3 regions of the Pelodictyon luteolum DSM 273 genome follow, and region 1 is predicted to be linked to each of the others. Evidence: riboswitches for the same ligand, from Rfam matches in the RefSeq annotation. Region 1 holds a riboswitch; each other region holds the start of a gene.
What was found. Region 1 has a riboswitch for cobalamin ahead of PLUT_RS03005 (intein-containing adenosylcobalamin-dependent ribonucleoside-diphosphate reductase). Riboswitches for the same ligand answer to the same signal wherever they lie in the genome.
Positions count from the first base shown of each region.

Region 2: linked by a shared signal. The riboswitch ahead of PLUT_RS05950 (TonB-dependent receptor plug domain-containing protein) and the one ahead of PLUT_RS03005 (intein-containing adenosylcobalamin-dependent ribonucleoside-diphosphate reductase) in region 1 are both predicted to bind cobalamin.
Region 3: linked by a shared signal. The riboswitch ahead of PLUT_RS05965 (hypothetical protein) and the one ahead of PLUT_RS03005 (intein-containing adenosylcobalamin-dependent ribonucleoside-diphosphate reductase) in region 1 are both predicted to bind cobalamin.

Region 1 is NC_007512.1:672,213-682,147, forward strand. Features, by position in the region: gene nadA (quinolinate synthase NadA) at 1-154, shown strand, start outside; gene PLUT_RS03000 (hypothetical protein) at 157-939, shown strand; cobalamin riboswitch at 980-1,260, shown strand; gene PLUT_RS03005 (intein-containing adenosylcobalamin-dependent ribonucleoside-diphosphate reductase) at 1,463-6,028, shown strand; gene PLUT_RS03010 (cell division ATP-binding protein FtsE) at 6,155-6,850, opposite strand; gene pdxA (4-hydroxythreonine-4-phosphate dehydrogenase PdxA) at 6,847-7,863, opposite strand; gene PLUT_RS03020 (DUF4293 domain-containing protein) at 7,866-8,330, opposite strand; gene PLUT_RS03025 (peroxiredoxin) at 8,586-9,260, shown strand; gene PLUT_RS03030 (ferritin-like domain-containing protein) at 9,409-9,903, shown strand.
Region 2 is NC_007512.1:1,289,386-1,299,320, reverse strand. Features, by position in the region: gene trpD (anthranilate phosphoribosyltransferase) at 1-919, shown strand, start outside; cobalamin riboswitch at 1,064-1,304, shown strand; gene PLUT_RS05950 (TonB-dependent receptor plug domain-containing protein) at 1,550-3,502, shown strand; gene bluB (5,6-dimethylbenzimidazole synthase) at 3,506-4,174, shown strand; gene PLUT_RS05940 (cobyric acid synthase) at 4,168-5,703, shown strand; gene cobD (threonine-phosphate decarboxylase CobD) at 5,700-6,746, shown strand; gene cbiB (adenosylcobinamide-phosphate synthase CbiB) at 6,743-7,705, shown strand; gene PLUT_RS05925 (cob(I)yrinic acid a,c-diamide adenosyltransferase) at 7,738-8,280, shown strand; gene PLUT_RS05920 (FecCD family ABC transporter permease) at 8,357-9,325, shown strand; gene PLUT_RS05915 (ABC transporter ATP-binding protein) at 9,327-9,935, shown strand, end outside.
Region 3 is NC_007512.1:1,299,927-1,309,861, reverse strand. Features, by position in the region: gene purB (adenylosuccinate lyase) at 1-899, opposite strand, end outside; gene PLUT_RS05995 (CCA tRNA nucleotidyltransferase) at 967-2,394, opposite strand; gene PLUT_RS05990 (Gfo/Idh/MocA family protein) at 2,400-3,458, opposite strand; gene PLUT_RS05985 (MFS transporter) at 3,505-4,779, opposite strand; gene PLUT_RS05980 (cobalamin-binding protein) at 4,882-5,796, opposite strand; gene PLUT_RS05975 (SRPBCC family protein) at 5,920-6,429, shown strand; gene PLUT_RS05970 (Na/Pi cotransporter family protein) at 6,517-8,184, shown strand; cobalamin riboswitch at 8,247-8,465, shown strand; gene PLUT_RS05965 (hypothetical protein) at 8,493-8,840, shown strand; cobalamin riboswitch at 9,005-9,205, shown strand; gene PLUT_RS05960 (zinc-dependent alcohol dehydrogenase) at 9,317-9,935, shown strand, end outside.

The sequences.
Region 1 (9,935 bases):
AAACCCGAGGAGCGTCTGTACCCAGATGAAGCAGAATACCCTCGAGAAGCTATACCGGTGCATGCTTGAGCGTTCACCCGAAATCACCGTCCCGGAGCCCCTCTTGAGCGCAGCCCTGAAGCCGATCCGCAGGATGCTCGACATGTCCGCCTGAAGATGGGCGCGGAAAGGGCGCCAACCCCCGGAAGCCGCAGGCAGAAATTCCTTTCGGCCGTTCCGGCCGCCATCCTCATTCTTCCCGTACTCCTCTCTTTGCGGGGAGACGCCCTCGGCTGGCACGACCGTACCCATGTGGCCATTGCCCGGGCGGCAGGGTTCGAACGCTGGTACAGTGCTGCGGCTCCCGACGTTGCAAAGTCGAAGTACCCGTGCGGCGCCTATGAAGGGAAGAACCATTACTTCCACAATCCCGAAAACAGGCAGGTCACCGGCGGGATGGTGCAGAGGCAGATCAGCCTCCATGATCGTGCCGATGACCAGGAGGGGCACCTCTACGGCGCCATCGTGGCCTCGGTCCGGGAGTACCGGGCGCTTCGGGCCAGGGGGAAGTTCGCAGACTACCCGATGGTTTACTGTCCCCACTATGCCGGAGACCTTTCGATGCCGCTGCACAACGTGGCCTATGACGCCTTCAACCGCGCACGCCATCATGCCAATGACGGTGTCATCGAAGAGAGCGCGTTCCGGGATGCCGCCCTTCTCCGGAGCCGCATCTACCCCATACGCATCGGGAACGAGGATGAGCTTTGCCTTGAAATCGCCCGCATCGCCGAACTCTCCCGCCAGCTCGCCCTCCGGATGCAGCGCGAGGGCCGCGACATGACCCGGACGGAGGCCCTCGGCCAGGCGGTGCACTCCGCCTCGCTCCTTCAGGCCATCCTCATCTATGCCGGATGCCCCGTTCTCGATCTTCCTGAAAGCGCCTTGGAGCTTCCGTGAGACGGGTTGCGAATGATGTAAAAAATACTTAAACTTGACCCTGTTCTTTTTTCTTTCCGGTGCCGGACGCCCCCGTGGTCCGGATAATAGGGAAGTACGCGAAAACCGTACACTGTGCCCGCAACTGTATGATGGTTCGCCGTCAGCGAACAAGGCAGCTCTGCCGAAGTTTCCTGACGGTATGCTTCAATCCACTTCGCCGACCGCAATACTTCCGCAGGAAGGGCGTGGGAAGGATTGAGTGCCCGGATTGCCCGCCCCCGTGGCAGGCTGAAAATGCCGTCGAAAGTCAGGAAACCTGCCGGATAAACGCTGTCGAGATGGCTTCGGGATGAAGGCCGGACAGCTGCCTCTTGCCCCCTCATCGGGGTCCGTGTCAACATTTATGATTTATGTTATATTCTTTATTTCCGGTATGAAAAATGCTTCGGCTCACACTTACCGATATGGCTCGACGGCACGTATAAGTTGTTTTAAAAGAATATTTTAAGTTTCCCTCCAACTCTGATCCCGGAGCGCTTCCATGAAAATCTCCCGTCTCTTTACATCTCCCGGTGAAAACGTCTATGACCGGTTCGAATATACCCAGAAGTCTTCGGTCCTCAGGAACACTGACGGCTCCAAAGTGTTTGAGATGAATGAACTCGAGGTGCCGAAGCACTGGTCGCAGATGGCGGCTGACATCCTTGCCCAGAAATATTTCCGCAAGACGGGTGTTCCGCAGGTTGACGGAGATGGAAACCCCTTGCTTGACGAGGAAGGCCGTCCGGTCACCGGCAGCGAACACTCTATCCGCCAGGTCGTGCACCGTCTGGCCGGATGCTGGCGCCAGTGGGGTGAAAAACACGGATATTTCGACTCCCCGGAGGACGCAGAGGCGTTTTACGATGAGGTCGCCTACATGCTCATTGCGCAGCAGGGCGCCCCGAACTCCCCCCAGTGGTTCAATACCGGACTGAATTTCGCCTACGGCATCACCGGTCCTGCCCAGGGACACTACCATGTCGATCCTGCCACGAAGAAGGTGGTCGAGTCCGAAGATGCATACACCCGTCCGCAGGCGCATGCCTGTTTCATCCAGTCCGTCAATGACGATCTGGTCAATGAAGGCGGCATCTTCGACCTTGCGGTCCGCGAAGCCCGGGTGTTCAAGTTCGGCAGCGGCTCGGGCACCAACTATTCCAATCTCCGCTCCTCGGGCGAAAAGCTCAGCGGAGGCGGCAGCTCGTCGGGCCTCATGAGCTTCCTGAAGATCTTCGATTCCGCGGCCGGCGCCATCAAGTCGGGCGGAACCACTCGCCGTGCGGCCAAGATGGTCATTATCGACATCGATCATCCGGATGTCGAGAAATTCATTGAGTGGAAGGCCCGTGAAGAGGACAAGGTCGCCTCGCTCGTTGCCGGCTCGAGGATCTGCTCGCGCTTCCTGCAGGCCATTGTCGAAGAGGCCATCCTGAACGGCGCCGACAGACTCGAGAACCCGAAACTCCAGCGCCTGATCGAGAACGCCCTGCACCGTGCCGTGCCGATGAGCTACATCATCCGGGTGCTCGCCCTTGTCGAGCAGGGCTATACCACGCTTGATTTCGAAGAGTACGATACCCATTACGAATCGGAAGCCTACCAGACCGTCGGCGGACAGAATTCGAACAACACCGTGAGGGTGACGAACGCCTTCATGAAGGCGGTCGAGAACAACGAACTCTGGATGCTTAAGGAACGCACAACCGGCAAGACCGCCCGTGCGGTCAACGCCCGTGAACTCTGGGAAAAGATTCTCCTGAGCGCATGGAAGTGCGCCGATCCGGGCCTCCAGTTCGACACCACCATCAACGAATGGCACACCTGCCCGGCAGCCGGCAGGATCAATGCGAGTAACCCCTGTGTGACTGCAGAGACACTGGTCGCCACAGACCGGGGACTTGAGCGTATCGGGGAACTTGTCGGACAGTCGAGAGGTATCAGGGGTATTGAGGGCAAGCTGCACTGGGTCGAAAAGATTTTCCCGACCGGCACGAAAGAAGTATACGAGCTCCGGACGAAAGCCGGATATCGCCTGAAACTCACCGGAGATCATCCCGTTTATACTGAAAATCGCGGTGATGTCAAGGCCTGTGAACTCTCCAAGGACGATGTGGTCAGACTTGTCGGGGCAGAGTTTGGTAAAGAATCGACAGGCTCTGTCGATGTTGCCCAGCTGATCGGTCTGCTTGTCGGGGATGGCTGTATTACCCGGAATGCTGAACTCACGGCTTCCGGAGAGCAGCGCCGTGTTGCCTTTCTTGCCATGGACAAGGCTGAAGCGGAGATTACCGGATGGGCAAATACGCTCATTAACGATCTGCGTCCTGAGCTTGGCGAGCACAATAAGCAGGGTTCCCTCACCCAGACCCTCACCTCGTCCCGCGTCGCTGTCGGCAGCCCCAGAATTCTCAATCTGCTTGAGAACTATGCGGTTCTCGATGGTGGAAGCGAAAAGAAAATGTTTTCCGATGCGGTGTTCCGTCTTCAGCAGGCTGAACAGGCGGCTTTGCTCCGTGGACTTTTCACTGCCGACGGCACGGTTGCCAACTACGGTGTCAAATCCCGGTATGTCGCGCTCGATTCCACCTCGCTCGACCTGCTTCTGCAGGTACAGCTGCTGCTCTTGAATTTCGGCATCAAGGCCAAAATCTACGAGAATCGCCGGGCCGGAGACCTTGTCTCTATGCTTCCGGACGGCAAGGGCGGCATGAGGGAATATCCGGTGCAGGAGATGCACAGCCTGCGCATCAGCCGAAGCTCCAGGGTTCTTTTTCAGGAGTCCATCGGATTCATGGAGGAGAGCCGGAAGGCTGAAGCGCTCGCACGTCTGAACATGACGGTCGACACCTATCGTGACCCGCTGGTCGACAGGGTGGCATCACTGAGGAGTATCGGCCGGCAGCCGGTTTTCGATCTTACCGAGCCTGAGAACCATCACTTTATTGCCAACGGCATCGGTGTTCATAATTGCAGCGAGTACATGTTCCTCGACAATACGGCCTGCAATCTCGCCAGCCTTAACCTGATCCACTTCGTCGACGAAGAGTCCGGGCATGTCAAAATCAACGAGCTCCGCCACGCCGCGGCGCTCTGGACCGTCGTGCTCGAGATCTCGGTTCTCATGGCCCACTTCCCCTCTCCCGATATCGCGCGTCTCAGCTACGAGTATCGCACCCTCGGTCTCGGGTTCGCCAATCTCGGCACCGTCCTGATGGTGCTCGGCATCCCCTACGACTCCCCGAAAGCGCTTGCGCTTGCCGGTGCCATTTCGGCCATCATCACCGGCCAGGCCTATGTCACCTCAGCAGAGATCTCCCGCGACCTCGGTCCATTCGACGGTTACCAGGCGAACTCGAAGGAGATGCTCCGCGTCATCCGCAACCACCGCCGTGCAGCCCGCAACGAGTCGGAGGAGGAGTATGAGGAGCTGTCGGTCAAGCCGCGCGGCATCGATTCCGAGTACTGCCCGAAAGAGCTCTTCGAGGCAGCCGGCAGTGTTTGGGACGAAGCGCTGCAGAAGGGAAAGAAGTACGGGTTCCGCAACGCCCAGGTCAGCGTCATCGCTCCGACCGGCACGATCGGCCTCGTCATGGACTGTGACACTACCGGCATCGAGCCTGAATTCGCCATCGTCAAGTTCAAGAAACTCGCCGGCGGTGGTTATTTCAAGATCGTCAACCAGTCGGTGCACAAGGCCCTCAAGCGCCTTGGTTACGCTGCGCAGGAGATTGAAGAGATCGAAAAGTACTGCAAGGGAAGCGGTTCGCTTGAGGGGTGTCCGTCGATCAACAGCCAGTGGCTCATGAATCGGGGCTTCACTGAAGAGAAGATCGCCCTGCTCGAGTCGAACCTCGCAGCGGTCTTCGACATCCGGTTCGCGTTCAACAAGTGGATTCTCGGAGAGGAATTCTGTCAGTCGCTCGGCTTCACGGAAGCCCAGCTGAACGATCCCGGCTTTGACATGCTCCAGGCTCTTGGCGCCAGCGCCGAAGACGCTGAAGCGGCCAATGACTTCATCTGCGGCACCATGACCATCGAGGGTGCGCCGCACCTCAAGCTGGAGCACCTTCCGGTGTTCGACTGCGCGAGCCGCTGCGGGCAGAAGGGGCTGCGCTTCATCAACCACATGGCCCATGTGCGGATGATGTCGTCGGTCCAGCCGTTCATTTCCGGCGCCATCTCCAAGACGGTCAATATGCCGGCCACCGCCACCACCGCTGAAATCGGCGAGGTATACCTCTCCGGCTGGCAGCATATGGTGAAGGCCATCACCGTATATCGTGACGGGTCTAAGCTCTCCCAGCCGCTCAACATTTCAAGTTACCAGGATCTCGACGAAGTGATCATGCTCGGCAACGAAGAGGATCTTGACGAGACAAAGGGCCCACGCGAAGTCCAGGAGCGGATTATCGAGCGGGTCTACCACCGCAGCGAGCGCCGGCTCCTGCCGAAGCGCAGGAAAGGATTCATCCGCGAAGCATACGTAGGCGGCCACAAGGTGTTCCTCCGTACCGGCGAATACGAGGACGGCTCGCTCGGCGAGGTGTTCATCGACATGTACAAGGAGGGGGCATCCTTCAAAGGTCTGCTCAACTGTTTCGCCGTGCTGGCCTCGAAGGCCCTGCAGTACGGCATGCCGCTCGAGGAGCTGGTCGACAGCTTCACCTTCACCCGGTTCGAACCGGCGGGTGCCGTCCAGGGGCACAACGCCATCAAGAACTCGACCTCGATTCTCGACTACGTGTTCCGCTCCATAGGCTACGACTACCTCGGCCGCAAGGACTTCGTGCATGTCAAGGCAGTCGATGAGGTGCCCGAGCACGGTGCGGATGCAAAGAATAGCAACGGGCAGACCTCGCCGGTGGCGGCACTGGAAGCCGAGGCGGTTCCTGCCGCCCATCATGCCGGATCCGAGTACACCAATACGCTGAAGAGCCAGGTCATGCAGGCAAAGGTGCAGGGCTATACGGGCGAGCAGTGCGAGAACTGCGGTTCGATGAGGGTCAAGCAGAACGGAACCTGCAAAGTCTGTGAAGACTGCGGAATGACGACCGGCTGCTCATAGGCGGCATCGGCTTTCCCTGCGACATACCTTGAAGCCCCCATGTTCAGTCTGAGCATGGGGGCTTTTTGCTGGTGCCGGACTTTCGCCGCAGGGCGGCTGCTGAAAGTCCCGGCTGCTGAAAGTTCTCTATGCAGGGACGGGCCGGAAGCCGGTGGCACCCTCCCGGATGGAGGCTTCAACGAGGCTCCGGTCCTGTATCAGGAGGGTTCTGGAGGGGGAGTGGCGGATGAGTTCATAGTCGTGGGTGCCGATGACGACGATGATGCCTTTCTGGTTGATCTTTTTCAGGTACTCGAGGATTTCAATCGAGGTGTCGGGGTCGAGATTTCCTGTCGGTTCGTCGGCAAGGATAACCAGCGGTTCGCGGACCAGTGCGCGGGCGATCGATACCCGCTGCTGCTCACCGCCCGAGAGGCGGATCGGCAGCTCCCCGGCGACATCCGAGAGTCCGACGCTTTCGAGCGCGTGCATCACCTTTTCACGGATCAGTTTCTCCTTCGTGCCCGTTACCTTCAAAACGAACGCGAGGTTGTCGTAAACGCTGCGGTCTTCAAGCAGCCTGAAGTCCTGAAAGACGATGCCGAGTTTGCGCCGCAGGAGCGGGATCTCCCTTTTTTTGATGGTACGGGAGTTGTATCCGGCTATGATGAGCTCCCCTTTTTTCGGCTTGATCTCCATATACATCGTTTTCAGGAGGGTCGATTTCCCGCTCCCGCTTTTTCCTGCAATAAAGACCAGTTCACCCGGCTGGATGGTCAGGTTGAGATTGGAGAACACCGGCTTTCTGTTGAGCTCGATATCAAGATTGACGAATGAAATCATAGGGGCGGTCCTGTTTTCTTTTTCCTGTTTTCAGCAATGGTTGCGGCAAGGAGCGTGGCTTCGTGCAGGCTTTCGGCCGAAGCCGTGCCTTTTCCCGCTCGGTCAAATCCCGTGCCGTGGTCGGGAGAGGTGCGCACGATCGGCAGGCCGAGGGTTACGTTGACTCCGCTGTGGAAAGCGAGCACCTTGAAGGGGAGCAGCCCCTGGTCGTGGTACATGGCCAGAACGACGTCAAAGCGGCTCTGCATCCGGGCCCCGAAAAATCCATCGGCCGGAAAAGGCCCTTCGATATGCATCCTCTGCTGCAGGCGCTGGATTGCGGGGCGGATCAGCTCCTCCTCTTCACGGCCCATGATCCCTCCGTCGGATGCGTGGGGGTTGAGGCCGAGGACGGCGACGGCAGGGTGTTCGAGCCCGAAATCGGTTTCAAGGCAGCGCGCGAGGCGGAGGAGAAAGCGGTCGATATCCGTTTTCCTGACGAGCAACGGAACCCGTTCAAGGGGTTCGTGGATGGTCAGCAGCGCCACCTTCAGGCCCGATACCCTGTCGGCGAACAGCATGATGGGGGAGGGGACACTGAACATCCTTCCGAGCATGCCGGTGTGTCCCGAGTCTGGGCAGCCGGCAAGGGCGAGCGACTCCTTGTGGAGGGGGGCTGTGACAAGCGCGTCAAACTGCCCGTTCCGGCAGAGTTCCGCCGCGGCCTTGACGGACTGCATTGCGATGCTTCCTGCTTCAGCCGTCACCGTCCCGGGCTCTATCGAGAGGGGTTCGGCAACGCTCAGCACCGGGAGGACCCCGCAGCTGCAGGAGGGCAGGTGCTCAAGCGCCCGGGCGTCTTCAACCCGCTCCAGCTCTATGGGGAGGCCGAGTGCCTGGCGGTAGTGTTCAAGGACACGGTATGAGCCTGCAACGGCGAACCGGTGGCCGCTCTTCTGGAGCTCGAGGAACCCCTTCAGTATGATTTCCGGGCCGATGCCGTGGGGATCGCCGAGCGAGAAGACGATACGCATGGTTAGAGTCGCTTGTATGCGTTGGCGATTTTCTCGTCCTTCTGCACTCCTTTCATGGCGAGCCAGAAGAGAACCGGCTCCGGGAGTATCATGAAGAATCCGGTTTCAGGCCCGTGCACGAACCCTGCCCCGCCGGCGAGGAAGTACTGGTTCATGAAGTGTGCAGCCGTGAGGGTGGAGAGCAGGTCGCCGACAAAGAGAAGGACGCCGAGTGCGATCACTTTCTGCTGGAGCGCGCGTTGCTTGTAGAGGAATATTGCTGCCAGGGCAGCAATGGCGGTGAGCGGCGAAAAGATCCCGGACGCAATGGTGCCTGCGGTGAAGAGGATGCCGGCACCCTCAAACGGGGTGAAGTCGCCAATCGGAAAATACTCCAGAGCGCTGAAGCCCCAGAACGGGAAAAGCATGCTGCCGCAGGCGAGAAGCGCGACGAGGAACAGGTAGAGGGTCTGGATTCGTGCTAGCATGACGGTACGGGTTTTTCGATACGGCTATCGTGTTGATGTCCCTGAATTGCAGTCAATATACATAAAGCGCTTAAAAAGATATGGGGGCGATGTGCCGTGGATTGGCTGCGATCGGTTTTTTAATAAATAATAGTTCTTATTTAAGATTTATTCTTGATTATTTGCCGGAGTATCGTATATTGATTTCAGGAGTTGAAGGCAACAATTTTTTCTGCAACAAACAAATCAACAAAACACTTAATAGGAGAACATGCCATGTCACAGCATCCTGAAGAAGAACTGTACTACGATATTTCCATGCCGCTGCTCGGTGACGAGTTTCCGGAACTCGACGTACAGACCACCCATGGCCCGATGAACATCCCCGGAGACCTGAAAGGCTCCTGGTTCGTGCTCTTCAGCCACCCGGCAGACTACACCCCGGTCTGCACCACTGAGTTCGTTGCATTCCAGGAGAGGGTACCGGAGTTCGATAAAATCGGCTGCAAGCTGATCGGCATGAGCGTCGACCAGGTATTTTCGCACATCAAGTGGGTTGAGTGGATCGAGGAGAAACTCAACGTCGAGATCACCTTCCCGATCGTCGCAGCCAATGACCGGATCGCCAACAAGCTCGGTATGCTTCACCCCGGAAAGGGCTCCAATACCGTGCGCGCCGTCTTCGTCGGTGACCCGCAGGGCAAGGTGCGCCTCGTGCTGTACTACCCGCAGGAGATCGGCCGTAACATGGATGAGATCCTTCGCGCCGTGACCGCACTGCAGTATTCCGACAAGCACAAGGTGGCCATGCCGGCAGACTGGCCGAACAACACGATGCTGAAGGACCGCGTCATCATTCCTCCGGCCAACAACGTTGCCGACGCCAAAAAGCGTCCGAGCCAGTATGAGTGCTATGACTGGTGGTTCTGCCACAAGGCGATGGAGAAATAAGCCTCCCATTTCTTCCTTTCCCTGAGGTGCCCCATGCCGGGTGCCTCGGGGATTTTTTTGTGGAATGAGGCTTTTTTTTCTGTAGAAAATTGTTTCTTATTGCCTATAGCGTAACGATAACCAATACCCCAACGAGGAGAATTGCACCATGGGAACAAGAGGACGTGAAATTGTCGGCGAGCATATTGACCGCGTGCTTGAACTGCTCAACAAGGCTTTTGCCGATGAGTGGCTTGCTTATTACCAGTACTGGATCGGAGCAAAAATCGTCGAAGGGCCGATGAAGGACGCCGTCATGGCAGAACTTCTGCAGCATGCGGCCGATGAACTCCGCCATGCCGATATGGTCACCACCAGAATCATCCAGCTCGGCGGCAAGCCGCTTGTGAACCCGAAGCTCTGGTTCGAATGGACCAACTGCGGCTACGACGCCCCTGACAACCCGTTTGTCCGGAACATCCTGGAGCAGAACATTTCAGGAGAGCAGTGTGCAATTTCGACCTACCACAGCATTATCGAGGAGATCGGCATGAAAGATCCGATCACCTACAACCTTGCCGTGCAGATCATGCAGGACGAGGTTGAGCATGAGGAGGACCTCCAGTCGCTGCTCGAGGACCTGGGGATGTTCCTCAGAAAGTGAAGTATTCTACATTCTAACTGAATCAAACCCAA
Region 2 (9,935 bases), 620 kb from region 1:
CACCGGGGAACTGTCCGGAGCGTGGGACGCGCTTGACTGCCACGATACCCTGAAAATCGATGTGGATCTCGTGGGGCCTGTATGTGATATCGTCGGCACGGGATCCGACCGGCTGAAAACCTTGAACTGCTCGAGCCCCGCCGCACTCATTGCCGCAGCATGCGGTCTGCCCATAGCAAAAAAAGGTGCGCGGCTCGTTACCGGCGTTTCTGGAGCGTCCGATATCTTCGAGGCTTTGGGGGTTGATCTGGACCACCCGCTTGAGCGGGCCGCACAGAGTCTCCGGCATGCAGGGATATGCTATCTGCCGGGAGAGGCGTTCCTGCAGTCAGGTTGGGCACGGCTCATCAGAAGCATGCGTTTCACTTCGGCATTCAACATCCTCGGTCCGCTCACCCGTCCCTGCCGGCAGAACAACTGTGCAGTTATCGGAGCCTATGCCCCTGCCGTGTCGGTACAGATGGTGGAAATCCTGAGAGACATAGGGATGGCAGCGGCACTCTCTCCCTACGGTACGGCAGCGGGGTTCGACCCGGCGTTCGGTATTGATGAATTCTCCCTCTCCGGGCCGACCCGCGTGGTTGAACTCCGGGACGGAAGCATTACGCACTATGAAGTCACTCCGGAGGATTTCGGGATGAAAACGGTGCCGTTCGAATGCATCGCAAGCAGAAGCACTGCAAGGGAGAATGCAGCAACAGTTCTCGCTGTCCTGGAGGGCCTCGAGGGCGGAGCGGCAGCCGATTTCTTCTGCATGAACGCAGCGGCAGCACTCTATGTGTCCGGCATTGCATCGTCGTATCGCGAGGGTGGTGACAAGGCGCGCCATGCACTTGAGAGCGGTGCCGCCTATGAGAAATTCGAAGCCCTGCGTCAGTATCAGGGGCGTGATGTGTTTATGAGTAATGAAAGCAGATAAGGCTGTGGCTGTGAGGGCTCGGAGGTTGATTGCCGTGTCTCTGCGGCCACTCGCCTGAAAGGCTTGCTGTGCCTGCATGGGGAGCGGGCCCGGCTGATTGCGCTTGTCAGTTTCAGGAGAATTCGCTATATAACGCTTCATAATTGTTCTTTCAGCGTAGCTGGTGCCGGTTTAAAAACCGGAGAATAGGGAACTGCGTGAAAATCGCAGACTGTACCCGCAACTGTATAACGGTAAGCCACGAAATCCCTGCATGGCCACATGCATCGGTTTCAGGGTTCGTTCCAGGTCACTGCATCGTTTTCCACCTCGGAAAACAGCGGGAAGGCCGGAATGGAAGTAAGCCGTCAAAGTCAGGAGACCTGCCATCTACCATTTGCATAAACGATCGACTACGGGTTAATAGTCTGGGCAAAGCTGTATTACTTCTGCATCGCTTTTCCATCTGATCCTTTTTGCAAAGCACAGGCCCAAGGTCCGTCTCTCCAGTCTCCGGCTGCAGCTGTATGGTCTCACAGTCAATGATGCTTTGTTCTGGAATCCAAAAAGGAAATGCCGCTTCAGTGTCATACGCACCCTTCAGCTAACCCCTGTCTGTTCAATAATCCATAACTGAACACAGGAACAATCATGAACAAAAAAGTATTTCTCGCCGTCATGCTCGGACTGCTCTCGAGCCGGGGAGTGTTTGCAGAAGAGGCCTCTTTAACCTACATGATGGACGAGGTTGTTGTGACCTCAAGCCGTTTCGAGGAGATGAAAAGCACCGTGACATCCAATGTCACGATTATCGGAAGGGCAGAGATCGAGCTTTCGTCAGCCAAGGATCTCAGCGAGCTTCTTGCGGAGAAAAGCCTTGGCCATTTTCAGAAATATCCCGGGACATTGACTTCAATCGGCCTCAGGGGGTTTCGGAGTGAAACACATGGAAATGATTTGATGGGAAAGGTACTCATCCTTTTGGATGGACGGCGTGCTGGCACCGGAAATCTTGCAAAGATCATGACCGAGAATGTGGAGCGTATTGAAATTATACGCGGACCCGCATCTGTGCAATACGGCTCTGCAGCGATTGGCGGAGTGGTGAATGTCATTACCAAAACAGGCAGTGGTGCACCCTCATTTTTTGCAGCACAGCAGGTTGGAAACAACGAATATGTGAAGACCGGCGCTGGTGCAGAAGGGAGTATAGGGAGGTTTGATTTTTCCGGCAGTGTTTCAACTGCAGATATGGGTGATTACCAGACAGGCTCAGGTGATACGTATCAGAATACTGGATTTGATGACCAGGTGATGGGAAGCCTCAGTCTGGGATATGAATTCCTTCCGCATCAGCGTATGCAGGTAATCTATCATGTTTTCGATCTTGAACGAGCTGGTTCACCCTCATATTTCGCTACTCCTGATTTCGATGCCTACACGGTTCAGAACAATCATTCGACCGATTTGATGTATGAAGGCTCCGATGGCGAAGGGCGATGGTCTTGGATGGCTCGCTATTACATGGGGATGGATAAATACGGATATGTCAGTCCCAGTTCATCCTATATGAGCCAGAGCGATACCGATCAGCAGGGTGCTCAGGCGCAAATCAGCTATGCAGAAGCCTCAATGAGGGTGACGGCGGGAGTTGATTGGCTGCAGTATGAACTTGAATCTACTCTGGCTCCGAAATGGAGCCAGTACGAAAATCCTGCGGCATTCGTCCTTGGCAGATACCTTTTTTTCGATGATGCACTCACCCTTACCGCAGGTTTGCGGTATGATGATTACTCTGTTGACCTTCATGCAAATGAGGGTACATCCCGGAACACCGACAATACATCCGGGCAGGCCGGCCTTGCATTCCGGATTGCCGATGGCCTGCGTTTGAGAGGATCCTATGCCGAAGGGTTCAGAATGCCCTCTGCCAGAGAGCTTGCCGGAGAAATCGTTTCATACGGAAAAACCTATATCGGAAACGCTGAGCTGAAACCAGAATCAAGTCTGACATGGGAAGGGGGGATTGACGTGGCATGGAAGCGACTTGTGGCTTCATGTACGGTATTTACCACTGACTATACTGATTTGATTGAGACCAGTGCCACAGGGGCCTCAAGTTACACGTATGTCAATGTCGGAAGTGCTACGGTTTCAGGACTGGAGGCCGAACTGTCCTGGCCCTTTGCTCCATTGGGCGAAAACTGGACCGTCGAACCTTTTGCAGGGTACACTCATCTTTTCGAGTTCAAGGATGACAAGACCGGTGCGAATCTTCCGTATACACCCGAATGGAATGCATCAACAGGGATCAGGTTGCGTGATAAAGGAGGGTTTGCCGGTTCGGTGAATGTCGCCATGACGGGAAGTACGATTGTCCAGGACTGGGAAAACAATAATGGCGCATTCGTCACCAAGGGAAGCTTTGCGGTGGTGAATCTTGCCGCTTCAAAGAAATTTCCATTCGATCACACCAAAGTGAATGGACGAGGCATAACCCTAAAGGGCGAGATAAACAATCTTTTCGACAGGGATTACCAGTATGTTACAGGTTATCCAATGCCGGGAATCAATTTTGTTGTGGGCATTCGAGCCGATTTCTAAACCATGGAGATATTGCAAAACGCAAGAGTGAACAGCACTATATCGCCATCAGAGCGCGATGCCCTCTACAAAGTGATATTCAGTCGCCGTGATGTACGGGGACAGTATCTTCCGGATGCTGTCCCTGATGATGTGGTGCAGCGTATCCTTCATGCGGCACATCATGCCCCGAGTGTGGGCTTCATGCAGCCGTGGGATTTCATAGTCGTCAAGGACATGGGCGTGCGACAGGGTATCAAGGACGGATTCGAAACGGCACATCGGGAGGCTGCGGCACTGTTCGGCGGTGAACAGAGGGAAAAGTACTGCTCGCTGAAGCTGGAGGGTATAATGGATGCGCCGATGGGCATCTGCGTCACCTGTGACCGGTCCCGAAGTGGCGATGTGGTGATCGGGCGGACGCCAAACCCCGAGATGGATCTCTACAGTTCGGTCTGTGCCGTGCAGAATCTCTGGCTTGCCGCCCGGGCAGAGAACCTCGGGGTTGGATGGGTAAGCATTGTGCATCATGATCATGTGCGTAAGGTGCTCGGGATTCCGGAGCACATCGTTCCTGTCGCGTGGCTCTGCGTGGGCTATGTGAGCTTTTTTCACGAAACTCCAGAACTTGAGCAGGCCGGTTGGCTGCCGAGGATGGAGCTTAAAACACTGGTGCATCACGAGGTATGGTAGTACAGAATGAAACAGCACATTCCATCGCCGTTCTCGGCACCGCTTCCGACGTCGGCAAGAGCATCGTAGCCACGGCGCTCTGCAGGATATTCCGTGATGCGGGCATTGATGTCGCGCCCTACAAGGCGCAGAACATGTCGAACAACTCCGGAGTTACGCCGGATGGTATGGAGATCGGCCGTGCTCAGGTCGTGCAGGCCGAGGCGGCCCGGGTTGCGCCGACTGCCGACATGAACCCCGTCCTCCTGAAACCCAACACCGATACCGGCGCGCAGGTCGTGCTGCAGGGAAAGGTATCCTCGACCGAGAGTGCGAAGGGGTATTTCAAAGATACCTCGAAGTGGGCGGCTGCGGCATTCGAGAGCCTGCACCGGCTGATGGCAAAGCATGAACTGCTGGTTATTGAAGGCGCGGGGTCCTGCGCAGAGATGAACCTCTATAAGCGCGACTTCGTGAACTTCCGTACGGCCCGTGAAGCGGGAGCTTCGGTGATTCTTGTTGCCGACATCGACCGCGGGGGCGTATTTGCCCAGGTTGTGGGCACCCTTTCCATCATCCCTCCCGAAGACCGCGCGCTCGTCAAAGGGGTCATCATCAACCGTTTCCGGGGCGACATCGACCTGTTCCGGGAGGGCGTGGAGATGCTCGAAGCGATGAGTGGTGTGCCGGTGCTCGGCGTCATTCCGTATTTCAGGGGGTTTACGATCGATGCCGAAGATGCCGTTCCGCTTCAGGCGAAGGTGGATCCAGGAGGAGGACCTGCTGAGGGCAGGGTAGGCGTGGCGGCAATCTATTTCCCCCATATCTCCAACTTTACAGACCTCTCTCCGCTCGAAGAGGATCCGTCGGTCGATCTTCACTATCTGCACCGCCCCCGTTCGCTTGAGGGGTACAGGATGCTGGTCCTACCGGGATCAAAAAACGTACGAGGGGATCTTGAGTGGCTCCGGAGCATGGGATGGGAGGAAGAGATCAGTGCATTCCGCCGTTCGGGAGGCATGATTCTCGGTATCTGCGGCGGGTTCCAGATGCTCGGTCGGAGCATTGCCGATCCGCACGGGCTTGAAGGAGAGCCCGGCACGAGCGAGGCGCTTGGCGTTCTGGAAGTCAGCACCGTGCTGGATAAGGAGAAATATCTTTCAAATTCCCGAGGCAGACTGCATGGTGCCGATGTGGCAGCTTCAGGGTATGAAATCCATATGGGCCGTACGGCTGTCGAGGGTTCATGCCGCCCGTTCCTGCAGGTTACCGAGCGAAACGGTTTGCCGAGCGAGGATACCGACGGGGTGGTGAGCGAAGACGGACGGGTTATGGGCACCTATTTCCACGGTATTTTCGATGAACCCTCCCTTCGCCACCATTTCCTGGAGGAGGCTGATTCCAGCTACACGCCTCCTCGGGAGGAGATCAGCCGCCGGCTTGAGTCGGACCGCAGCTATGACATGCTTGCCCGGCACTTTTCAGACAATCTTGATCTTGACAGGCTTTTTGCCCTTGCCGGCAGGCTGTCGCCAAAGGAGCGCGTGTGAGCAGTCTCTATGACCATACGCACGGGGGTTCTCCGGCTTCATCGGGCGCCATGCTGGACTTCAGCATCAACATCAGTCCGGTTCTTCCGCCGATCGGCCCGGTCGTCGTCGAGCCTTCTGAGTTGATGAGATACCCCTCCATCGACGGGGCAGGGATCCGTTCGTTCTATGTGGACCGGTTCAAACTTGATCCCAATTCGGTGCTTCCTCTGAACGGGGCCGCTGAGGGCATCTACCTCCTGCCGCGGGCCCACGGTCTCCGGCGGGTGCTTATCCCTGCACCCTCATTCTACGAGTATGAGCGGGCATGCCGCATTGCGGGTGCGGAAGTCGTATGGATGGAACTCAGCGAGGCGGACGGTTTTGCGATGCCATCGTTCGAGCGGCTGGTTTCTGCAATGGACGGTGTTGACGCCCTGTTCCTCGCCAACCCCAACAACCCGACAGGAACTGAACTTCCGCCCGGGATGCTGCCGGGACTCGCAAGCCGGTTCCCTGAAAAGTGGTTTATTGTCGATGAGGCGTTCATCCAGTATACCGCGGCATTTCCCCGGAATTCGCTGATGCGGGAGGTCATGGCCATGAAGAACGTGGTCGTGGTGCACTCCCTGACGAAGTTCTATGCCCTTCCGGGGCTTCGCCTCGGTGCGGTTGTCGCCCATCCCGATGTCATTGAACGATTGCTCTTCCACAAGGAGCCGTGGACGGTGAACGCTGTGGCCGAGCAGGTGGCCGGGAGGCTGGCCGGATGCGGCACGTGGGAGGAGTCGCTCCGCAAGATGCTCGCTGCAGAACGTGAAAGGATACAGCGGGAGTGCTCCTCAATCGAGGGTCTCACGCTCTATGGCGGCAGTGCGAATTTCTTCCTCGCCCGCTCGACCCGCTCTCTTGATGTTCTGCTCCCTCAGTTTACCAGGAAGGGGATCCATCTGCGCGATGCAAGAAACTTCCGCGGACTGGAAGGGGAGTGGTTCCGGTTTGCCGTAAGGACACCCGATGAAAACACCCGCCTCATCGCTCTCTTTCGTGAGGTGATGCCATGATGGAGTCGGTGTGGCTTGTTCTGGCGGCGTTCCTGCTTGACCTTGCATTCGGCGACCCCAGGTGGCTGCCGCATCCGGTCCGTGCGATGGGGAGCCTTGCTGCCGCTCTTGAAGCACGGCTCCGCCGCACCGCGCTTCCGCTTCGCTTTCAGGGCATCCTTGCCGCGGCATCAGTCATTGCAATCTCCTCCGGTGCGGCCTGGGCCGTCATCAGGGGCGCGGCGGCACTGCACCCGCTTTTTGCCGATGTCGTCTCGGTGCTTATTATGTACAGCTGTTTCGCCACGCGTGACCTTGCCGACCACGCCCTTGCCGTGCTCAGTCCGCTTGCGGCAGGAAGACTCAAAGAAGCCCGGCAGCGGGTCTCATGGATGGTCGGTCGCGATACGGAGGTGATGGATGAAGACGCCATTGCCCTTGCCGCCACCGAAAGCGTGGCAGAGAATACTGTTGACGGAGTGACTGCCCCGATCTTTTACGCGCTCCTTCTTGGGCCTCTCGGCGTAGTTGCATACAAGGCGGCAAGTACGCTTGATTCAACCTTCGGGTACCGCAATGAGCGCTATATGGAGTTCGGATGGGCATCGGCCCGGTTCGATGATCTCGTCAACTTTATCCCTGCACGGCTGACCGTCTTTGCCATAGCGCTTGCGGCTGCAGTCGCGAAACTGCGGGTTTTTGATATATTCAGGGCTGTCCGGGAGGGTGCAGCTCTTCATGAGAGCCCCAACGCAGGATATCCGGAATCCGCCTTTGCCGGTGCGCTGGGGGTGATGTTCGGTGGAGAACGCAGCTATGGCGGGGTGCCGGATATGGCGCCGGTCCTTGGCGTACGCGCTGAGCGCTGCAATGCCCGGACGCTTCGGGGTGCCATAGGGCTCATGCGGCTGACGGCATTCTTTTTTCTCGGGGGCGGGGTTCTGCTGTCGGCAGCCATCGGCCACTTTCTTTTACAATGACCAACATTAACTCATAACAACGGAACACTGCGATGGGTGAGGCTGAGAGAAATGCAAGGCGTATCCTTCTCTTTACCGGCAACGGCAAAGGCAAAAGCACTGCGGCATTCGGCATGCTGGCCCGTGCGCTCGGCCACGGCATGCGTGCACGGGTGATTCAGTTCGTGAAATCCGACGGCGAGGTCGGCGAACAGAAGTTTTTCAGCGCTTTACCGCTGGTGGAGTGGTCGCAGCATGGCAGGGGATTCCTTCCGCGTGACCCTGACAGCCCCCAGATGGCAGACCACAGGGAGGCCGCGGCCGAAGGGCTGTCGGCCGCACTTGCCGCCCTTCTCGACCCCGACTGCGATTTCGTCCTGCTCGACGAGGTCTGTTTCGCGCTCTCCAGAGGGCTTATCGAGTCTGCACCCCTCATATCCGGCATCAAAGGTGCCGCTGACGGGAAGATCGTCGTCCTGACCGGCCGCAATGCGCCTCAGGAGCTGCTGGACCTGGCCGATACCGCTACCGAAATGACCATGTTGAAGCACGGCTACGAAGCGGGCATCCCTGCCCAGAAAGGAGTGGAAGATTAAGTATCCTTCCATCTATAGAAACCCTGAAAAGGCGGTCTGTGCCGATAACCGGTTCACGGCCCGGAAGCCCCGGCGGTTGCGGGTGGTGGCCTTTCTTGCTGCCGTTCCTCTCCTTCTCGTGCTCTCGCTCCTCCTGGGGCCTTCCGGCATCGGCATTCCCGACCTCCAGACCCCTTCAGGCAATGCCATCCTGTCGCTTCGCTTCAGCCGACTCCTGATGGGGCTCATGACCGGTGCCGCTCTCTCGGCTTCCGGCGTGGTCTTTCAGGCACTGCTCCGCAACCCTCTGGCAGAGCCTTACGTACTCGGCGTGAGCGGCGGGGCGGGGCTCGGCGCCACAATCAGCATCCTGGCCGGGGCCTCTCTTGCTCTTCCCTTCAGCCTTCCGGTCATCGCTTTTGTGTCCGCCGTCTTGACCCTCATCCTCGTCTACGCAATCGCCAGCCAGGGCACAGGCGGCCAGCCATCGGTCTACAGCCTGATTCTTGCGGGAGTAATCGTCAGCGCCATATGCTCGAGCATCATCATGTTTCTGGTTTCGAGTGCAAGCGTGGAAGGACTGCACAATGTCATCTGGTGGATGCTCGGAAGTCTTCAACCCGCTTCATCTTCACAGCAGCTCGCTGCGTCCCTTCTGGTCTCGATCGGCCTCATCGGCTCCTGGGTGCTGTCGCGGCCGCTGAATGCCCTCGTGCTCGGTCGCGACATGGCGCACTACCAGGGTATCAATGCACGGCTCATCATCGTTCTCGGCCTGCTGCTTGCAACCCTGCTTGCAGCCACCGCAGTTTCTCTGTCAGGCATGATAGGGTTTGTCGGGCTCATCGTGCCGCATGTGGTCCGGGCCTCGTTCGGACCCGACCACCGGAAGCTGATTCCGCTCTCAGCATTGGGTGGCGGGGTATTTCTCGTCATGTGCGATGCTCTCGCCCGTACCCTCATCGCTCCTGTCGAAATACCTGTCGGGGTCGTCACTGCGCTTGCCGGAGGCCCATTTTTCCTCATTATCCTCCAGAAGCGGATGAAACAGGCCTGGATCAGCTGAGATGGCAGGCGAAGCACTGACATTCAGGGACGTAACTGCCGGCTACAGCCACCGCCGTGTGCTCGACGGGGTGAGTTTTGCTGTCAGGGAAGGGGAGTTCGTCTCCCTCATCGGCCCCAACGGTAGCGGCAAAAGCACCCTTCTGAAGACTGCTGCGGCCCTTGTAAAGCCTGTTGCCGGGTCGGTCGAGTTATTCGGACAGGATGTCTGTACTCTCCGGCCCTCTTTGCGCGCATCGCTGCTCGGGGTGGTGCCGCAGAAGCTTGATGCTCCGATGGCGTTCAGCGTCGCTGAAATCGTGATGAACGGCCGTGTCGGGTCTATGGGGCTGCTCGGCCGCCTCTCCCCCCATGACCACGACCTTGTCGAGCGCGCCATGATCTACACGGACGTTCTCGATCTCCGCAACCGGTATTTCGGGGAACTCAGCGGCGGCGAGCAGCAGCGCGTTGCGCTTGCCATGGTGCTGGCGCAGGAGCCGCGCATCATCATGCTCGACGAGTCGATCTCCCATCTCGACATCAATCACCGCAACGAGGTGCTGCAGATCCTGCTCAACCTGAATCGCGAACAGCAGCTGACGATCGTGCTCGTCAGCCATGACCTCACG
Region 3 (9,935 bases), 630 kb from region 1:
TCGTGCCACAGTGCCACGTTTTCCATGGCGGCGAGGGAGTTTGAGCGTACGACGCGGGCCAGGCCCGTCAGGCGCTCGAAGGTGATGGGGTTGCGTTTGTGCGGCATGGCCGAGCTGCCTTTCTGGCCTTTGCTGAAGTACTCCTCAGCCTCACGGACCTCGGTGCGCTGCAGGTGGCGGAGCTCGACGGAGAACTTCTCGATGCTTGAGGCGACGATGGCCATGGTGGTTGCGAACTCTGCATGGCGGTCGCGCTGCAGGATCTGGGTCGATATGCTGGAGGGCTCCAGGCCGAGTTTGCGGCATACGGCTGCTTCAATGTCGGGGGAGAGGTGCTGGTAGGTGCCGACGGCTCCCGAGATCTTTCCGACCGAGATGGTCTCGACCGCGCGCTTCATCCGCAGGAGGTTGCGCTTCATCTCCTCGTGCCAGAGCAGGAGCTTGAGCCCGAACGTGGTCGGTTCGGCGTGTATGCCGTGGGTGCGGCCCATTTCGACCGTGTACTTGAACTCGACGGCACGCCGGGCAAGCACGGCGACGAGCTGTTCGATATCTTTTACCAGAATGGCGCCGGCGTCACGCATCTGCATGGCCAGGCACGTGTCGACCACGTCGGACGAGGTCAGCCCTTCATGGATCCAGCGGGAGTCGGGGCCGACGTAGCTTGCGACATTGGTGAGGAAGGCGATGACGTCATGCTTGGTCTCTTTCTCGATCTCAAGGATTTCTTCCACATTGAATGCGGCTTTCTTCCTGATGGTGTCGAGTGCAGGGGGGGGGACGATTCCGGCTTCCATGCGGGCTTCGACTGCGGCGATTTCAAGCTGGAGCCAGCGCTGGAACTTGGCTTCATCGGTCCAGATCGCCGTCATGTCTTTGGGTGAGTAACGAGGTATCAAGGGTGGTGCTGTTTTGGAGTTCGAAAAGGTTCTTCAAAAAAGGCTCAATATAACGAAAAGTCGGTGCTTATTTTCCCGCTGCAGGGGGGCCATCTCCCGATAACCTCCTGTATGCCTCCCGAACATACTCGAGCGCTGCTTCACGCTCATAGGGGAGAGTGCCGTCGATGATGGCGTTTTCCATCTCTTTCTTGATCATGCCGACCATCCTGCCTTCCGGGAGCTGGAGCTCCTGCATGATTTCCAGTCCGTCGACGGGCGGGCGCCATTTGGCCAGAAGATCCTTTTCTCCGACTTCCGCGATCTTCTTCTCCACATTTCCGAAGTTCTGCATGATGCGGGCAACCTTCCGGGGGTTCTTGCTCGTGACGTCTGCACGGCAGAGCGTCATCAGGTCTTCCAGATCTTCTCCGGCGTCGAACATGAGCCGGCGGATGGCCGAGTCCGTGATCTCTTCCTTCGAGAGGGGAATGGGCCGGTGGTGCATGCGGATCATTTTCTGCACATAGACGAGCCGGTCCTGCGGCCATCGCATTTCGCGGAAGATCCTTGCCGCCGCCCTCACTCCCACCGCATCATGGCCATGGAAGGTCCAGCCCGCATGTTTGCTGAACCGCTTTGTCTGTGGTTTTGCGACGTCGTGCAGGAGCGCGGCAATCCGGAGCCAGAGGTCCTGGGACGCCCGGGCGACGTTGTCGACCACCTGGAATGTGTGGTAGAGGGTGTCTTTGTGGCCAAGGCCGTCGATCTGTTCGATGCCCGCCATGGCTGCCGTTTCAGGGAGGATTTCTGCGAGCACTCCGGTTTCATGCAGGAGTTTGAGCCCGACTGAAGGCTCGGGGGACTGCATGATTTTCAGGAACTCGCTGCTCGTGCGTTCGGCAGATACGATCCTGATGCGTTCGTGCATGGTGGCCATGGCCGCCACTGCTTCAGGAGCCGGGGTGAAGCCGAGCTGTGCTGCGAAACGCGCTGTGCGCATCATGCGGAGAGGGTCGTCCGAGTATGTCTGCAGAGGGGCGAGCGGTGTGCGGAGTATTTTCTTTTCAAGGTCCTCCCGGCCGCAGTGCTGGTCCACGATGGTGCCGCGCCCTTCATGGTTGAGGACGAGGGCAAGGGCGTTGATGGTGAAGTCGCGCCGTGAGAGATCGTCTTCGAGGGTGCCCTTGAGGGTGATGGGTTTGCGGGAGTCGTGGTTGTAGGACTCCTTGCGGGCGCCGACAAGCTCAAGGGTAAAGGTCGCACCCTCCGGGTCCGGAAGCTCGAGGCGTGCGGTGCGGAACCGTTCGAACAAGACGAAATTCCGGCCACCGAGCTCTTTCTGGACGGTCTTTGCAAAGGGAACGGGGTCGCCCAACACCATGATGTCGATGTCGGTGCAGGGGCGCTGCATCAGCATGTCGCGGACATAGCCGCCGACAAGGTAGCAGCCCATCTGGCTCCTGTCGGCGATTTCTCCAATGCGGAACAGGATATCGGGAACAGTAGTTACCATGCGCTTCAGTCCTCCATCGCTCCTTCAGCCGCTTTCAGGGCCTCTGCGTTTGCGGCGATTTCCTCGGCGATGCGTCCGGCCACCATGATTGCCCGTCGGCCGTCGTGGGAGCTGACTGCCACTGGAGCCTCACCCGCCACTGCGGCGATGAAGTGCAGCAGCTCGTCCTTCAGGGCATTGACTTTCGGCGGGTCGGGGTGGATGTAGTCGAGCACGAGGCCCTGCATTGACTCCTGAATCTCGCCGAACTGTTCGAGGATCTTTTTTGCTGCAAAGGTCTTGATGGGGTTTTTCGATGAGGCTTCTTCGGGCTTCACGAGCCGGAACACTTCGGATTTGCCTGTCGTGAGGTCGAGCGATGCGTAACTTTTCGGCGCAGTCCCGAAAAAGCGGAGCTTGCGGCTGCGGCTCCGGCTGAGCCGGCTCGCCGTGACGTTTGCTGTCGCACCGTTCTGGAAGTCGATTCGGGCTGTGGCCATGTCGAGCTCGTTGGAAAACACCCTGACGCCGGAAGCAGAGATATGGCGGATCTCGGAGTTGATGAGCGAAAGGACAAGGTCGATGTCGTGGATCATGAGATCAAGCACGACAGAGACATCGGTCACCCGGCGTGAAAAGCCGCTGAGCCGTTCTGCCTGGATGTACATCGGCCGCCCGATATGGGCTTCGACCGCTCTCAGGGCCGGGTTGAACCGCTCGATATGGCCGACCTGGATGGTGACGCCCATCTCTTTTTCGAGACGGATGAGCAGGTCTGCCTCTTCGACCGTAGTTGTGATGGGTTTTTCGATGAAAAGGTGCAGGCCTTTCTGAAGCAGGCCGCGGGCGATCTGGAAGTGGGAACTCGTCGTTGTGGCGATGACGGCCGCATCGCAGGCTTCAGCCAGACTGTCGATGGTGGGGAACACCGAGACCTCGTATTTCGAGGCGATTTCCCGGGCCCTTGCGGGATCGAGGTCGAATACGCCGGCACAGGTGACACCGGGGGTTTCCTGCGCTATTTCCGCCAGCAGCTTGGTGTGGAACTCACCGAGCTTGCCGACGCCTATCACTCCGATGTTCATGATGGTATTCTCCAGTTAGGGCATGGTTGCCGAAGGGGGTTCTGATTCAGGCGTTTGGGGATTCTACAGCTGCGGCACCCTCGGTATCGAAGGCCTCGATCCGGTACTTGAACATATCAAGCGCGATCAGTACCCCGAGAACCGTCAGCGCTCCGGCGACGATGTAGGGGGCGTGGAAGTTCATGCCGTAGAGGATGCTTCCGCTGAAGGGTCCCATGATGCGGGCCAGCGAGTTGACCGACTGCGAGATGCCGAGTATCTGTCCCTGCTGCTGCTTGTAGCTGTAGAGGGAGATCATTGAGAGGTTGATCGGGGCCACGAGGCTGGTGCCGATTGCAAAGAAAAAGAGGATCAGGAGCCCGATGGTGAAAAGGGAGTCCTTAGGGGCGAAGGGGACGAAAAAGACCCCGATGAAGGTGAAGATATGGCCCCAGAGAAAGAGCTTGTGCTCTCCGAGCTTTTTGATGAGGTTGCGGATCATGCCGCCTTGAACAACGACGGAAAAGAAACCGACATAGGCGAAAATGTAGCCGATGCCCTGGTCGGTCGCCATGAAATACTCTTTCCAGAGGAGGATGGAGGCCACCTGCATGTTGACGATGGCGAAGGTGAAGAGGAAATTGGCGATCATCAGCATGGCCAGCGGGCGGGAACTGAAGGCCAGTTTCAGGCCGTCGACATATTCTCCGGTCTTTTCCCCGAGGATTTCCAGAACGGGGCGGGAGGGACCTTTGGCCGACCTGCCGAAGCTGAAGGAGAGCTTTCCTGCGTTTTTGTTCGATTCAGGCAGGAAGAAGACGGCAAGCAGGAAGTCGAAAGCGATGAGCCCGGCAGAGACATAGCCGACCATCGGGATGCCCCAGTTGTGTTTGAGCAGGCCGCCGATGAGGGGGCCGATGATGAAGCCGATGCCGAATGCCGCCCCGATCATGCCCATCGCGCCGGAGCGGCTCTTGCTGTCGGTGACGTCGGTGATGTAGGCCTGTGCGGCGGCGATGTTGGCCGAGCCGATGCCGGAAAGGCCGCGGGAGAGAATGAGCAGCGGTATGGTGCTGGCCTGGGAGAAGAGCAGATAGGAGAGCGCAGTGATGAAGATGCTGATGAGCATGACCGGCCGCCGGCCGATCTTGTCACTCAGCTTTCCCCATAGCGGGGAGAAGATGAACTGCATGATGGAGAAGATCGCCGCGATGAAGCCGATCATGAACGGGTTCGCTCCGAGGTCCTTTGCGTAGGTCGGAAGAAGCGGCAGCACGATCCCGAACCCGATAAGGTCGAGCATGACGGTCAGGAGCAGGATGAACAGTGGCGACTTCTTCATGCACAGGGAGCGTTTTGTTCAGCGGTTTGCCCCCCCGGCCGGGGGGGTCAAAGCCCCAAAGATAAGAAAATTGAAGCCGAATCGGTACTGCCGGCCTGAAATTCAGCCCTTCTCTTTGTCCCCGGGGTAAAAGAGTCTGTGCAGCCTTTCCACTCCTTCAAGGACCCTCGGCCCCGGACGCAGGAACAGGCTGTTGTCGAACCCGTCGTACACATGTCCCCCCTTCACCGCACGGAGGTGCCCCCAGCCGGGGCGCTTCATCACATCTCCGGCAGCGGAGGTCTCCCTGGCCATGTACATACAGGCGATGATGTCCGGGTTCCGGGCAATCACCCACTCCTGGGATATTTCAAAATATTCCTTCTCCACCACGTCCCCGATGTTGCGTCCTCCGGCGCATTCGATCAGTGCCGAGGTGTAGCTGCCGCTGCCGCCGGTCCAGAACGGGTCGTCCCAGATTTCCAGATAGACGCTCGGGCGCGTTTTCTTTTCTCTGGCCTTCATGCGTTCTTCGGCCTTCATGCGGTATCGGCCGAGCCCTTCCGTGATGACGGCTGCAAGGCTGTCGGCCTGCTTTTCGTGGCCGGTCAGCCGGCCGAGTCTTCTCAGCGCGTCCGGGATCTCTTCAGGGGTTTTGCAGCTTATGGTCTCAAGCCGTATGCCGAGCCCTTTGATTTTTTCTCCCATCTTCTCATCGGCAAGGTCGACATCGATGGCAAGATCGGGGTGGATGGATGCGAGTACTTCAAGTGAGGGGCGGCCGAAGGCGCCGGTTACCGGGATCGCTTTAGCTTCAACCGGCCAGTCACAGGCGCTGGTGCGCCCGACGACCTGGTCCCCGGCCCCTATGGCGAAGAGCATTTCGGTGAGGCTCGGTGCGAGGCTGACGATTTTCGGGCGTCTGGCGTCCTGTGCCGGGGTTTCTGCATGCTTTTCCGTGCATGCGGCCGTGAAGATGAACATGCATAAGAGGGGCAGAAAGGCCATCTGCCGGAAAAGGTTGCCCTGTCGACGCATACGGGTGGTTGTTGCGGTTACTGAAGGTATCGGGTGGAAAATGCAGTAGCAAGGTACATAGCGCGTGTTGTAAATGCCAACAGGGCGGGGATACTTTTTTGCCCCGGGAGCGTTATAGGAACTATGGAAACACATACACTGCAGTTCGTACAGCACTTCCCGGTCGGGATTGAATGCGTCTGGGACTTTTTTTCGCGTCCCCTGAACCTTGCCCGCCTGACTCCGCCTGAGATGCGCTTCAGGGTAACGGGAGGGTCGGGCGCGGGGCACATTCATGAGGGTATGCGCATCACCTATACACTCTATCCCTTCATGCTTGTCCCTGTTTTCTGGGAAACCGAAATCAGCCGGGTAGAAAAGCCATTTGTTTTTGAGGACGTGCAGCTCTCCGGTCCCTATCTGCACTGGATGCATCGCCATGAGTTCAAGGCGGTCAAGGGGGGCACGGAAATGACCGATACCATCTTCTACCGTATGCCCGGTGGCGTTCTTGGTGAACTGGTCGATTCATTCATCCTCAGCCATAGGCTCCGGGAGGTTTTTGAATACAGGCGTCAGAGGGGCTTTGCTCTGCTCGGCAGAGAAAAAATATGTAATTTGCCTGCAGGCGGCCCGTCTCCATCTCCATCATGAACCGGGTGCCGACAACGAGCCAAAACGAGCTGTACACGAATCATGAACGCACTATTAACTCGCTAATGAACATGCCATGAACATGCCATGAACCAGGTGATCTCCTTCACATCCATCGCCGTGTATTTTTCCGGCGGTCTGGCTCTGTTCCTGTTCGGGATCAGGATGATGAGCAGCGGCCTGAAAAAGGCCTCCGGTGAACGGATGAGGGTGTTTGTTTCACGCATTGCCGGCAGGCCTGTATTCGGGCTGTTTGCCGGAGCGATGGCAACTATGGTGGTGCAGAGCAGCAGTACCATCATCGCCACCCTCGTCGGGCTCGTACAGTCCCGCCTCATGACCTTCAGCCAGTCGCTGGCCGTGATTTTAGGCGCGGAAATCGGCACGACGGCCATGGCACAGCTGATTGCATTCCGGCTCCACGATTACGCCCTCGTCATCTTCACGTTGGGTTTTCTTCTCTACACTCTCGCCAAGACTGAGAACCTCCGTTTTCTTGGCGAGGCGGTATCGGGGTTCGGCCTGCTGTTTTTCGGTCTGCAGCTGATGTCCGGGGCGGTAGCGCCGCTGCAGGCCTATCCGCCCTTTCTCCAGATGCTCTCCTTTCTTGACAACCCGCTCGCGGGACTTCTTTCGGGCCTCTTTCTCACCGCCCTCATGCAGAGCAGCGGCGCGTTTATCGGTATCGTCATAACGCTTGCTTCTCAGGGCAGCATCGGTCTTGAGGCGGCGATTCCTCTGCTTCTCGGCGCCAACATCGGCACCTGCATCACGGCAGTGATTGCCGGCTCAGGGATGCTTCGGCCAGCCAAAAGGGTGGCGCTTGCACAAGTCATGTTCAACGTGGCGGGCATTCTCCTCTTCATCTTCTTCATCCCCCAGTTTGCTTCGCTCGTCCGGACCCTCAGCGTGTCGGAGGACCTGCCGCGGCAGGTGGCCAACGCCCATTCCATATACAACGTTTTCATGGCTCTTGTCTTTCTTCCGCTTCTGCCGCTGTTCGACCGCCTGCTGTATTTCCTTTACCCGGATGACCCGATGGAGATCCGCCAGCAGCCAGCCGTCTGGTACCTGAAGGAGTCCGCGCTTGCCACACCGGAACTTGCCCTCAGTTACGCGCGCAGGGAGATCGTACGCATGGCGCGCATAGCGGCCCGGATGGTCTGCGCTGCGCTGCACCCCTTTGTTCGTGAGGACAGGGGCCGGGATGAGGTGTTCCCCAGCCTTTCCATTATCGGAGGAATGGACATGCGGGAGGAAAAGATGGATTACCTCGAACGGAGGGTGTCGGACTACCTGATAAAGATCAGCCGGAGCGGTCTTACCGAGGCGCAGTCAAGGGAGGTATTCGCTCTCATGGAAACGGTCAAGTATCTGGAATCCATGGGAGACGTCATCGAGGTGCTCTCCCGTCGTCTTGTCAGGATGAAAGAGAGCCTCAGGACTCCGCTGAGCATGGATGGGAAAGAGGAGCTGCTCCGCCTGCATGCGTTTGTCTGCAGCGAATCGGGCAGGCTTGCCGACTTGCTTCAGAGCATGGACGCCGCAGAAGCGGCGGCGATCCTCGCCAAAGACCGGGAGTTCCGCACTCTTTCCTCAGAGACCGGGGCCTCGCATCTGGAGCGTGTACGGCGCAATCCTGAATCGGAACTGACGCACGACCTGCATATGGAGCTGGTCAATGTCCTCGAACAGGTTCACCATTACTCGAAGGCGATTACGACAGTCATTGCCGGAGCAGGAGAGAAGAGCTGATGGAGGACCACTATGGCATCTCTTGCTTTCTTCTGTTTGGCGGGAGGAAACTTTTTCTTATCCTGCAAATCTAGACTTGTGGTGCCTGAATATGGAAACATCGAAGGCGTAATAGGGAACCCGGTGTAAATCCGGGACAGTACCCGCTGCTGTAATCCTGCATCCCCCAAGGGAGATGGAAAGGTTTCTGCAACAATGCCACTGTTCCAAACAAAAATGGAACGGGAAGGCTGCAGGAATTCGGGAAAGTCAGAAGACCTGCCGCAACTATTTCGTGAACGCTTCGGGATAAAAGCTGAGATACCAAGATGAAGAACAACTCCGCACAAGCACGGGGAGCGGGTAAACTCCGCCTCTCTGTCGGTCGCATCGGCACACGCATTTTTCTTTCGATCCTCCGCCGCCTCTTTCCGGCGCTGCGGGCTCCGGATTTCATCTCACCGCCTCCGCTTGAGGTGTTTTCCACAAGCCCGAGGATGCTGTTCACCAGTCCGCGGATGGCCAGAGCCATCCTGCAGCACCGGAGGCCGGAGGCGTGTTTTCCCGTCGGCATGCAGGAAAAGCCTGCTGACCCGCTCTGGGATCCGTTCGGATACGGGTATCCGTATTCCCTGAACTCGCTGCTTATCGTGTCGGTGACGCTGTTTGCCCTTTAGCCTCTCTCCCCGCTCCTTACCTCATGGTATGGAACTGCGGCACATGGCGCGGTGACTGAGGCAGTATTTCAAGCCCGTTCAGATTGATACACTGGTTCAGCAGCCCGGCGGAAGCTCCATGTTGTTCCTGTGGCTTTGCATGATTTGTATTTCATCGCGGATGCATTACCTTTGCAATGAGTGGTTGCATAGCATCCAGGAACACGGTGTGAATCCGTGGCGGTCCCGCCGCTGTAACCGGGAACTGAACCTGCACAAGATCCCCGGAAGGGGATGGTCACTGTTCCGGCATACCGGAATGGGAAGGTCTGCGGGGGAGGAATGATCCGGGAGCCAGAAGACCTGCTGTGACGAACCCTTACCAATAATCGGCATTTACCCCCGTGGGGAGTGCCTTGAGAGAATCCCAATGGCAAAGGGCTTCGCTCCATCTTCAATGAAGATGGGACGAAGCCCTTTTTTATTTATGCGAAAACATGAAAGCACTCCTTCTCTGCGGCCCCAAATCACTCTCGATTCTCGATCGGCCGATTCCGATACCGGGCGAAGGCGAGGTTCTTCTGCGGGTCCGGGCGGCCGCGATCTGCCGCACCGATGCCAAGATGTGGAGTTCGGGACATCGTGACCTCCGGCTGCCACGGGTTCTCGGCCATGAAGTCAGCGGCACTATCGAGGGCAATCCGGGGCAGCTTTATGCCCTGTGGCCCGGTCAAGCCTGTGGCAGCTGTATGGCGTGCCGGAGCGGGCGCCAGAACCTTTGCCCGGACATGCGCATCACCGGCTTTCATCGTGATGGCGGTTTTGCTGAATTCCTCACGGCTCCGCGCTCCAGCCTTCTCGAAGTGCCTGAGGGAGTCGGCCCGGTGATGGCAACGCTTGCCGAACCTCTCGCCTGTGCCGTACACGGCGTGCGGCAGGGAGGTGTGAGTTCCCGGGAGCGGGTCCTCATTTACGGGGCAGGTACGCTGGGGCTTCTCGTTGCCCTTGTGGCGAGGGAATGTGGCGCTTCTGTCGTTATGTCCGATCCTGATATAGAGAAGCTTTCAAAGAGCGAGGTGTTCAGAAATCGTTTCGGAATCGGCACCGACGTACATC